Regions from separate parts of the Lysinibacillus sp. GbtcB16 genome, predicted to be linked through region 1. Evidence: riboswitches for the same ligand, from Rfam matches in the RefSeq annotation. Region 1 holds a riboswitch; the other holds the start of a gene.
What was found. A riboswitch is a leader RNA that binds a small molecule or an ion and turns the genes downstream of it on or off. The one in region 1 is predicted to bind cobalamin.
Positions count from the first base shown of each region.

Region 2: it holds a riboswitch for cobalamin, as region 1 does, so the genes downstream of both, metE (5-methyltetrahydropteroyltriglutamate--homocysteine S-methyltransferase) here and cobT (nicotinate-nucleotide--dimethylbenzimidazole phosphoribosyltransferase) in region 1, are expected to answer to the same signal.

Region 1 is NZ_JAGXJV010000001.1:590,010-594,599, forward strand. Features, by position in the region: gene hfq (RNA chaperone Hfq) at 1-221, shown strand, start outside; gene KVT27_RS02870 (rhodanese-like domain-containing protein) at 317-619, shown strand; gene KVT27_RS02875 (hypothetical protein) at 669-1,064, opposite strand; gene KVT27_RS02880 (DMT family transporter) at 1,335-2,189, shown strand; cobalamin riboswitch at 2,251-2,426, shown strand; gene cobT (nicotinate-nucleotide--dimethylbenzimidazole phosphoribosyltransferase) at 2,521-3,576, shown strand; gene KVT27_RS02890 (trimeric intracellular cation channel family protein) at 3,645-4,250, opposite strand.
Region 2 is NZ_JAGXJV010000001.1:1,795,568-1,800,157, reverse strand. Features, by position in the region: gene KVT27_RS09025 (SDR family NAD(P)-dependent oxidoreductase) at 1-227, shown strand, start outside; partial or broken gene KVT27_RS27325 (IS3 family transposase) at 245-332, opposite strand; gene KVT27_RS09020 (DUF7010 family protein) at 601-1,218, shown strand; gene KVT27_RS09015 (GrpB family protein) at 1,465-1,992, shown strand; cobalamin riboswitch at 2,215-2,393, shown strand; gene metE (5-methyltetrahydropteroyltriglutamate--homocysteine S-methyltransferase) at 2,674-4,590, shown strand, end outside.

The DNA.
Region 1 (4,590 bases):
TCAACTTGCAAGATACGTTCTTGAACCAACTACGTAAAAACAGTGTTTTTGTAACTGTATTTCTATTAAACGGATTTCAGTTAAAAGGGACTGTGAAATCATATGATAATTTTACAGTTTTATTATTGGATGCTGAAAATAAGCAGCACCTGATTTACAAGCACGCCATTTCTACATTCGTTCCAGCTAAACAAATAGAATTTTTAGAGACAGAAGCATAAAAAGATTGTTAAACAGTTAGTGTTCTCCACACTGGCTGTTTTTTTTGCTACAGGCTATAATGATAGAGGAAATAGATATTTGGAGGACGAGTTTGATGAAATCAATGGAAACAACACAATTATTAGAACTATTAGATGCAAATGAAGACCTATATATTATTGATGTACGTGAAGAGGATGAAGTTGCACATGGCATGATTCCTGGTGCTCAGCATATTGCTCTTGGGACAATCCCAGAACGTCTTGAGGAATTAGATGAAACTAAGCCATATATTATCGTTTGTAAGGCTGGTGGCCGTTCAGCTAATGCTTGTTTTTATTTAGAGGCACAAGGATTTGATGTGACAAACCTTGAAGGCGGCATGTTAGCTTACGATGGTGAATTAGAATTTAAATAATGACATAATGAAAAAAGAAAGAGTGTATACTCTTTCTTTTTTCATATGCTTATTTTTGGAGTGAGTCCATGACGAGGCTAAAGTTTTTTTCAAAGTTCATGTACGGGTTCACATTTTTTTGGCCGCGAACCTTTGAAGCATAGCTGGCAAAATTTAAACCAGCACCGTATATTTGTAAAGCGCCATTCGCAAGATCTCCCTTTTGTAAAAGCTCAATGCCATCCTTTAAGAAATTTTCACTCTCATCGAAATGACATTCCGCCATGTATTTATCTCCACTATAAAATAATTTCAAATTTTCCATAATGACATACGCTGTTTCTTCACTGATGGAAGCATCAACATTCATTAATAACTGATTAATCGGTTTCACTAACTGAGCGTAATGACTATCATAATTTTCACAAGTCTCCGCAATCGCGTTTCTTAATTCTCTTGCATTCATTCTAACTCCTCCTAAAAAGAAAATTTTATCCTTACCTATGAAGTAATTAGCGTTTCCTTTTCCCTTTATCTATAAATCGTACTCTGTAATTTTCAGAAATATGTTACAATTATATCGATGAAGGAGGGATTTTGTATGTTTCGTTCAATAGCACCCCCAACAATGTCTTTACAGTAGAATCTACTGTTAAGGCATACAATAACAGTTTGCTCATTTTCAATAGATTCTACTGTGTAGGTTAATACTTATACGTAGAAAGTAGGAATTGTAATGAGCGGAAAATTAGCGTTTGTATTATCCATGATTATTTTTGGTGCAGTTGGTGTTTTTGCCAAGTATATCCCTTTGTCTTCAAGTGAAATCGCTTTTTGGATGAGTTTAATTGGTGCTTGTTTTTTGATAGTGATTTTTATTTTTAAAAAGAAAAGTTTAACGAAAAGAAGTATTCTCAAAAATAAGTGGAAATTAATTCTTTCTAGTGTTGCCTTATGTGGGAATTGGATTTTCTTATTTCAGGCTTATAAAGAAACAACAATTGCTAATGCTGCACTCAGTTATTATTTTGCACCAATACTAGTTATCTGTTTATCTCCAATAATCTTAAAAGAGAAGCTAGTTGGCAGAAAAATACTGTATGTCTGTGTGGCTATTATCGGACTATTTTTGATTGTCCAAAGTCAAGGCACTGGAGACAGTAAACATTTTATTGGTATTGTCTACGGTCTTATCGCTGCATGCTTTTATACAGCTCTAACATTTACAAATAAATGTATATGTGGCTTAAAAGAACCGGAAAATACAATTATTCAACTATCTTTAGCAGCTTTTTTCCTTTGTTTTTATATACTTGGAACAACAGGGTTTCAGGTTATGACACTCAATTTTAAGTCAGTCCTATTATTAATGACATTAGGTATTGTCCATGCAGGGGTTGGATTTTTATTGTTCTTTTGGGGCATGTCAAAGCTGAAAGGGCAAAGTATAGCCATTCTTAGCTATATAGATCCACTGACATCATTAGTCATTTCAACGATGATTATTGGAGAAAAAATGACGCTTCTACAAATAATAGGAGCGGTACTATTATTAGGGTCAACATTGCTAAGCGAGCTAGAAAAAGAATAGGCATACAAAGTATCACATTCAAATATTGACAGAAGAAATATGCTGTCGTAGATTAAAAGTAGTTTAATACAAGCATTAGGTGCCCATTAAGGGAGAATAGGGAATAAAGTGAAAAGCTTTAGCGGACCCGCCACTGTAAAAGGGAGTTTAATAGTGAAGACCACTAGCTCATTGCTGGGAAGGTACTATGAAATGTTGAACTTAAGCCAGGAGACCTGCCTATTTGCTTGAAGAGGATATAGATGATGGAAAAGTCTGTAGTTTATTTGTCATGACAATAAACTACAGGCTTTTTATTTTGTCTTCATGAAGAACGAGAGGAGAAATGACAATGCAATTATTACATGACACAATTCAAAACATTCAAGGCGCTAATAAAAATAGTAGGGAGCAAGCAAGGAAGCGAATAGATATTCTTTGTAAGCCGCCAGGTAGCCTAGGTAAATTAGAGTCCATTGCTGTGCAGCTTTCTGGGATTACAGGACAATTATATCCTGTGATTGATCAAAAGGTGATGATTGTCTGTGCAGCAGATCATGGAGTTTGTAAGGAAGGTGTGACGACGAACCCACAAGATGTTACTTTATTTCAAACATTAAATTTCCCAAAAGGAGGTACAGGTGTTTGCGCGATTGCAAGTGTGACGAATACGAAGGTTGTAACGGTCGATGTTGGAGTAAAGGATGATCTTCCACTCAATTCGGGCGTAATCGTTCAAAAAGTAAAATATGGTACAGATAACATGGCACAAGGCCCTGCTATGTCTAGAGAGGAGGCCATTCAATCTATTGAAGCGGGGATTCGTGTGGCAACAGATGAAATCATAAAAGGAGCCAATCTACTTGGTACAGGTGAGATGGGCATCGGTAATACAACGCCGAGTACTGCGATTTTAGCTGTTTTGACTGGCTATGACCCAATTGAAATAACAGGATTTGGAGCAGGTGTTGGTCAAGGAGGAATTGCTCATAAAGCAGCGGTCATTCAAAAAGCAATTACGCTCAACAAACCCAATCCTAATGATATCATTGATGTTCTAGCTAAAGTTGGAGGGCTAGAGATTGGGGCTATGGCTGGTATCATCCTTGCAGCCGCAAGTCATCGAAAACCTGTTGTGATTGATGGATTTATTTCAACTATTGCTGCGCTTATTGCTTATCAAATTGAACCAAAAGTAAAGGATTTTATTATACCTTCTCATGCATCGGAGGAGCCAGGGGCTAAAATTGCCGCTGAATTACTAGGAGTGGAGCCCATGCTGCACATGAATATGCGGCTAGGAGAAGGTTCCGGTGCAGCCCTAGCCTTTCCCCTATTAGATGCTGCTTGCTCGATGATGAAAAATATGGTGACGCTGGAAGAAGCAATGAATCTTTTGACTAAATAGTTACTGAAAAAAAAAATAAGCGCAAATAGTTAAGGAACCATTTGTGCTTATTTAATCAATGATAGACTCTATGCCCGATTCAACCTTCGCAAAGGTAAACGCCATTTCATCATATAGGAAAGAATACGTAAGGCTGTTATTACCGCAAATAAAATATAAAGGAAGATATCTCCTGTAAAAACTTCAAACCCAATAACAAGTCCTGCGAGAGCAGCCCAAACACCATAGACTTCGTCACGAAGAACAAGTGGTTTTCGTCGAGCTAATAAGTCACGCACGATACCACCACCTGAACCAGTTAAGACCGCAGCTACAATGACAGCGCTGATCGGCATATCCAGCTTTACGGCGTAGAGTGCGCCTTGAATAGCAAATGCTGATAAGCCAATTGCATCTGTGAAATTGCCCCAACGATGCCAGTGTTGAATCAAATGATGAGGAAAAATAAAAAATATGGTAATGGCAGCAAGTGCAATTTGAAACATCATATCCTGTCCCCATAATGTCGTGACAGGTAGCCCGATAAGTAAATTTCGAATAGCCCCTCCACCAAAAGCAGTGACGATACCGAGTATATAAACACCGAATAAATCGTATTCCTCTTCCATTGCAATAATTGCCCCAGAAATAGCAAAGGCAATTGTACCAATAATACTAAAAACATCCCAAGCCATCCCTTTCACCCCTTCTATAAATAAATGAATCTCATTCCTAAAGCATAAAGATCCTGTAAGTAACAAAATCTATGAATTTAATAGCCAAAATTCATCATTAAATACTCTTCTTGAAATAAGTCCGCACATTAGCTTAGCGTAAATTTCGCTGAGAAACAATAGGCAAGTTTTACAGGGACCTATACAAATTGATAAGATGGTAATGAAATAAAGAAAAACATCTGTCATAAGCGTTCATTACAAGTAGACGATTAGGGAATTCTAGGATAATTGAGGTCCATTTAAATATGGAATCAAGTTTACGGAATATATGCATGACAATTGTGAAATGGAGAAGAAA
Region 2 (4,590 bases), 1.2 Mb from region 1:
GCCGTAATATTACGGTAAACGCCATCCAGCCTGGAATTATTAATACAGAAATGAATGCTGATACTTTGGAAAACCTGGAAGGACAAAAATATGCGGCTGGTCTTTCAATTTTCAACAGATGGGGAGAACCAGAGGATGTGGCAGATATCGCCGCCTTTCTTGCTTCCTCAGACAGCCGTTGGGTAACTGGTCAATTGCTCGATGCAAGTGGAGGATCTCATCTATAGAATAGTTTAAGTAGTTACTAGGAATGGACTCTGTATTGGGCAGGGCTCATTCCTTTTAATTTTTCTTTCAACCGTTTGTTCGTGTAAATAGTAAATGTAATTCTCCAAATCTGAAGTGAAATGTTCCATACTTTCAGAGCTTAATACTCGTGCTTTTCTGAAATAAGGAAAGCGTCTTTCTTCATGAAAAGAGCCATGAGTAGAATGAGATGTATTGAGATTACCGGGCAGAGAAGTTCATTCATTGCCTGCCTGAATATAATGATAAAAAAGTATAGGTGATTTTTTCTTGAATGAACTAAATCTAATACTGATGTAGGCTGTTACGTGGGTGTTATGAACATATAATTAGGTTGAAAGGAGGTATTTATTTATGACACAAACATCTAGAGCGATTCCTGGTGCCGCAGTCCGCGGAACGGCATCTGGTGTATTTTTTATGGCGTTTTTTGGTACTCTGTGGGCGTACACAGGAATTATGGGATTGCACGGCTGGGGAGTTCCATTATTATTAGTTACTGCTGTTGCCATAGGTATAGCTCTGTTCATCGGCGGTTTTTCATTAATACGCGCATCGAGAGAATTGACGAATCAGGTTTCAAAAACAGACTTAAGGCAGGGAAAGCGTACATCGTTTTGGTTTAACATCATTTTTGCTGCGGAGGGTTTGGCTATAGCCATCACAATTGCTGTTTGTAACGCAACTCGTCACCCTGAACTTATACCTGTCGTAATAGCTCTTATTGTCGGTGTTCATTTTTTCCCATTGGCACCTCTGTTTCAAGTTAGACTCTACTATTTTACAGGCACACTCCTTTGTTTACTTGCTATTATGACATGGCTTTGTGTACCTACAAAAGTCACACTGGGGGAACATCAAATCAATACATTTATGTCTGTAGTGGGCTTTGGCTCTGCCCTGATCTTGTGGGGAACTGGTCTTGCAATATGGCTAATGGGCAGAAGATTGCTAGGTATCGTCCCGAAATAAGTGAGAAGGAACTTTACACCGAAAAAGTAAAATATGTATTCAGCTAATGGGTGCATTTCTTTTGAAAGAATTGCGTCATTCGCCGTCTATTGGGTGATTTATATCTTAACGAAATTTGGTAACCTTGTATTAGAATTCAGTATATCGTGTAAGTAATGTATTTAAACTAACACTGTAGTTTAGTTTAAGCAGGATAAGGAAATAATTGAACGAATTAGTTAACTAGATTGAAAATGAGGTGACTAAATGAGATTAGGATTAAAACGAGATGAGGTAAGGTTAGAAGCACATTGTGATGAGTGGAAAAAAGAGTTTCATAGGGTGAAACAGGATATTCTTAATACAACTTCAATTCAAGAGAATAGAATTGAACACATTGGCAGCACGGCTATAAAGAATATCGTTGCCAAACCAATATTGGATTTAGTTGTTGGTGTTGATGATATTGAAAATGTTGACAAATTGATATTTCAAGGGCTAAAGGAAGCTGGTTTTTTAAAACTCAAAGTGGAACGTCCTAATGAAATTGTGCTTGCGAAGTTTAATGATGATACTTACGAGGAAAAGACACACTTTATTCACTTAGTAGAATACAATAAAGAACTCTGGAAAAATTTAATCTTTTTTAGGAACTACTTAAATTCAAACGAAACAGCAAGGGAAGAATACAGTGAACTGAAAATGAAATTTGTTGGAGAGAAAAATGGTGGGATCAATGAATACACTAGTTATAAGGAACGATTCGTAAAAGAAATCTACGAGAAAAGGAAATAATGTCCAGTTAAACTAGCGGTATGTATTACTTTAACAATCAAAAGTCAAATTACCGTCTTTATTCATGGCATTGGCCAGATTGTGGTGCAGCTTGTAAAGTGCTATAAGGCATTATCACTAAGATCCAAATTGTTGACAATTAAAAACAGAGTAAATATATAAGTTTTTATGCAAAAACAATTTCTACTATTCTGAAATATATGGTATAGTAGGGGCATAACTGAATAGAGTGTAAGAAATGGTGCCAGATGAAAGTCTGGCTTAAAAGGGAAGTCGGTGCAAATCCGACGCTGTCCCGCAACTGTAATTCGGAGCAAAACACAAATGCCACTGGGAAACCGGGAAGGCTGTGAGGCGTGTTGATGAGAAGCCAGGAGACCTGCCAATTTCTAGTACACACCAAATACCTACGTGGAAATAGGTGGTGAATAGTGACCAAAAAGGCACTGTGCGATAATAAAAGATTTTACGGAAATTCTACTTTTTCGTATTGTTTTTGTCTAAATAATTTTACCATGCAGCCATTTTCCGAGAAGGGGAATGGCTTTTTTTCATGCTACTATTCTGTATTCCAGAGCAAAATCTACTGGTTTTCGTATAGAGCCACTGAATCTAGCATGGGATGACACAAATTTGTAAGAGCAAGTAACCATAAACTTATTGATGAAAGGGAGATTAAATATGACTTATACTAGTACACTCATTGGCTATCCATATATCGGAGATGACCGCGAATGGAAGAAGGCGTTAGAAGCATTTTGGCGTCAAGAGCGAACGGAAGAGGATTTTCAGGCAACCCTAAAAAGTATTCGGTTATCGCGGATTGAAAAGCAGCTACAATCTGGCATCGATATGGTGACTGTGGGAGATTTCACTTTGTACGATAGAATGTTGGATACAGCCTTAATGTTTGGCTTAGTACCCAAGCGCTTTAACTGGCAAGGTGGAAGGGTAGATTTACATACCTACTACAGTGTAGCGAGAGGAAATCCTTCAGCAGTAGCTAGTGAAATGACCAAATGGTTTAATACCAACTATCACTACATTGTTCCTGAATATGAAGGGCAACCGTTGCAACTAACAGAAAATAAGGTATTGGCCGACTTTTTAGAGGCAAAAGAAGCGTTCGGTATTATTGCGAAGCCAACACTTATTGGCCCCTATACATTTTATAAGCTAACTAAGGGCTACAATAAATTAACACAGGTTGAATATTTAGTAGCCCTATTACCTCTCTATGCTCAGATTATTCAAGAATTAGTAGATGCAGGTGCGCAGTGGATTCAATTAGAAGAGCCTTCATTAGTGACGACACTTGACTCAGCAGAACGGAAGCTAGTACAGGAAATCTATACTCAGTTAGCGACAACCGTTCCAGCAGCAAAACTCATGCTACAAACATATTTTGAAGCATTATGTTCCTATGAAACATTGATTACATTGCCTGTCCAAGGGTTTGGTTTAGATTTCGTACATGGCTATAAAGGGAATATGGAGTCACTTCGACAATTTGGTTTCCCTCAGGATAAAGTTTTAGCTATAGGTATTGTTAATGGTCGTGATATATGGCGTTCGAACCTAGCGGAGGCTAACGCCACGATTCAAGCTATTGAAAAGCTTAGCGATGCGAAGGAATTGTGGATTCAACCCTCAAGTAGCCTTCAGCATATACCAATATCAACTTCACTTGAAAAGAAGCTGGACCCTGTTCTCAAACAAGCACTGGCGTTTGCTGATGAAAAAATCGAAGAAATTATTGAGCTCACTAAATATAGAAAAAATCAAGACGGAACGCTACGTCATAATTTTTCAGCAAGTATGAAGGCCATTGAAGCCCTAAAAAATCATTCGATTCGTCAAAATAAAATGATCCAGCAAGCCGCTCAATCCGTATCAACGAAGGATTTTGAGCGACATAGTGATTTTAATCAACGTCAAAAAATACAGCAGCAGGCGTTAGGACTGCCACTATTCCCAACAACGACAATCGGCAGCTTTCCTCAATCTGATGAGGTGAAAAGAAATCGTAATGCTTGGCGAAAGAAGCAATTGTCGAATGAAGACTATGAAGCATTTATTGAACTGGAAACAAAGCGCTGGATTCACTTGCAGGAGGATCTTGATATGGATGTACTAGTTCATGGAGAATTTGAACGGACAGACATGGTCGAATATTTCGGTGAGAAATTGACGGGCTTTGCCTTTACTGAAAAAGCATGGGTTGTTTCGTATGGCTCTCGCTGTGTGAAGCCTCCGATTATTTATGGAGATGTTGCATGGTCTTCAGCCATTACCGTGAAAGAGTCTGCGTATGCCCAAAGCTTAACGAAGCGCTTTGTAAAAGGGATGCTGACGGGACCAGTGACCATTTTAAATTGGTCCTTTGTACGCGATGATATTTCTCGAAAAGATGTCGCTTATCAAATTGCATTAGCACTTCGCAAGGAAGTGGAAGCACTTGAAACGGCAGGCATCTCCATTATTCAAGTGGATGAACCAGCACTTCGAGAAGGGTTACCTCTTCGTAAAGAAGAATGGGGGACTTACTTAGACTGGGCGGTCAATGCCTTCAAGCTTGCTACATCGAGTGTTGAGGAT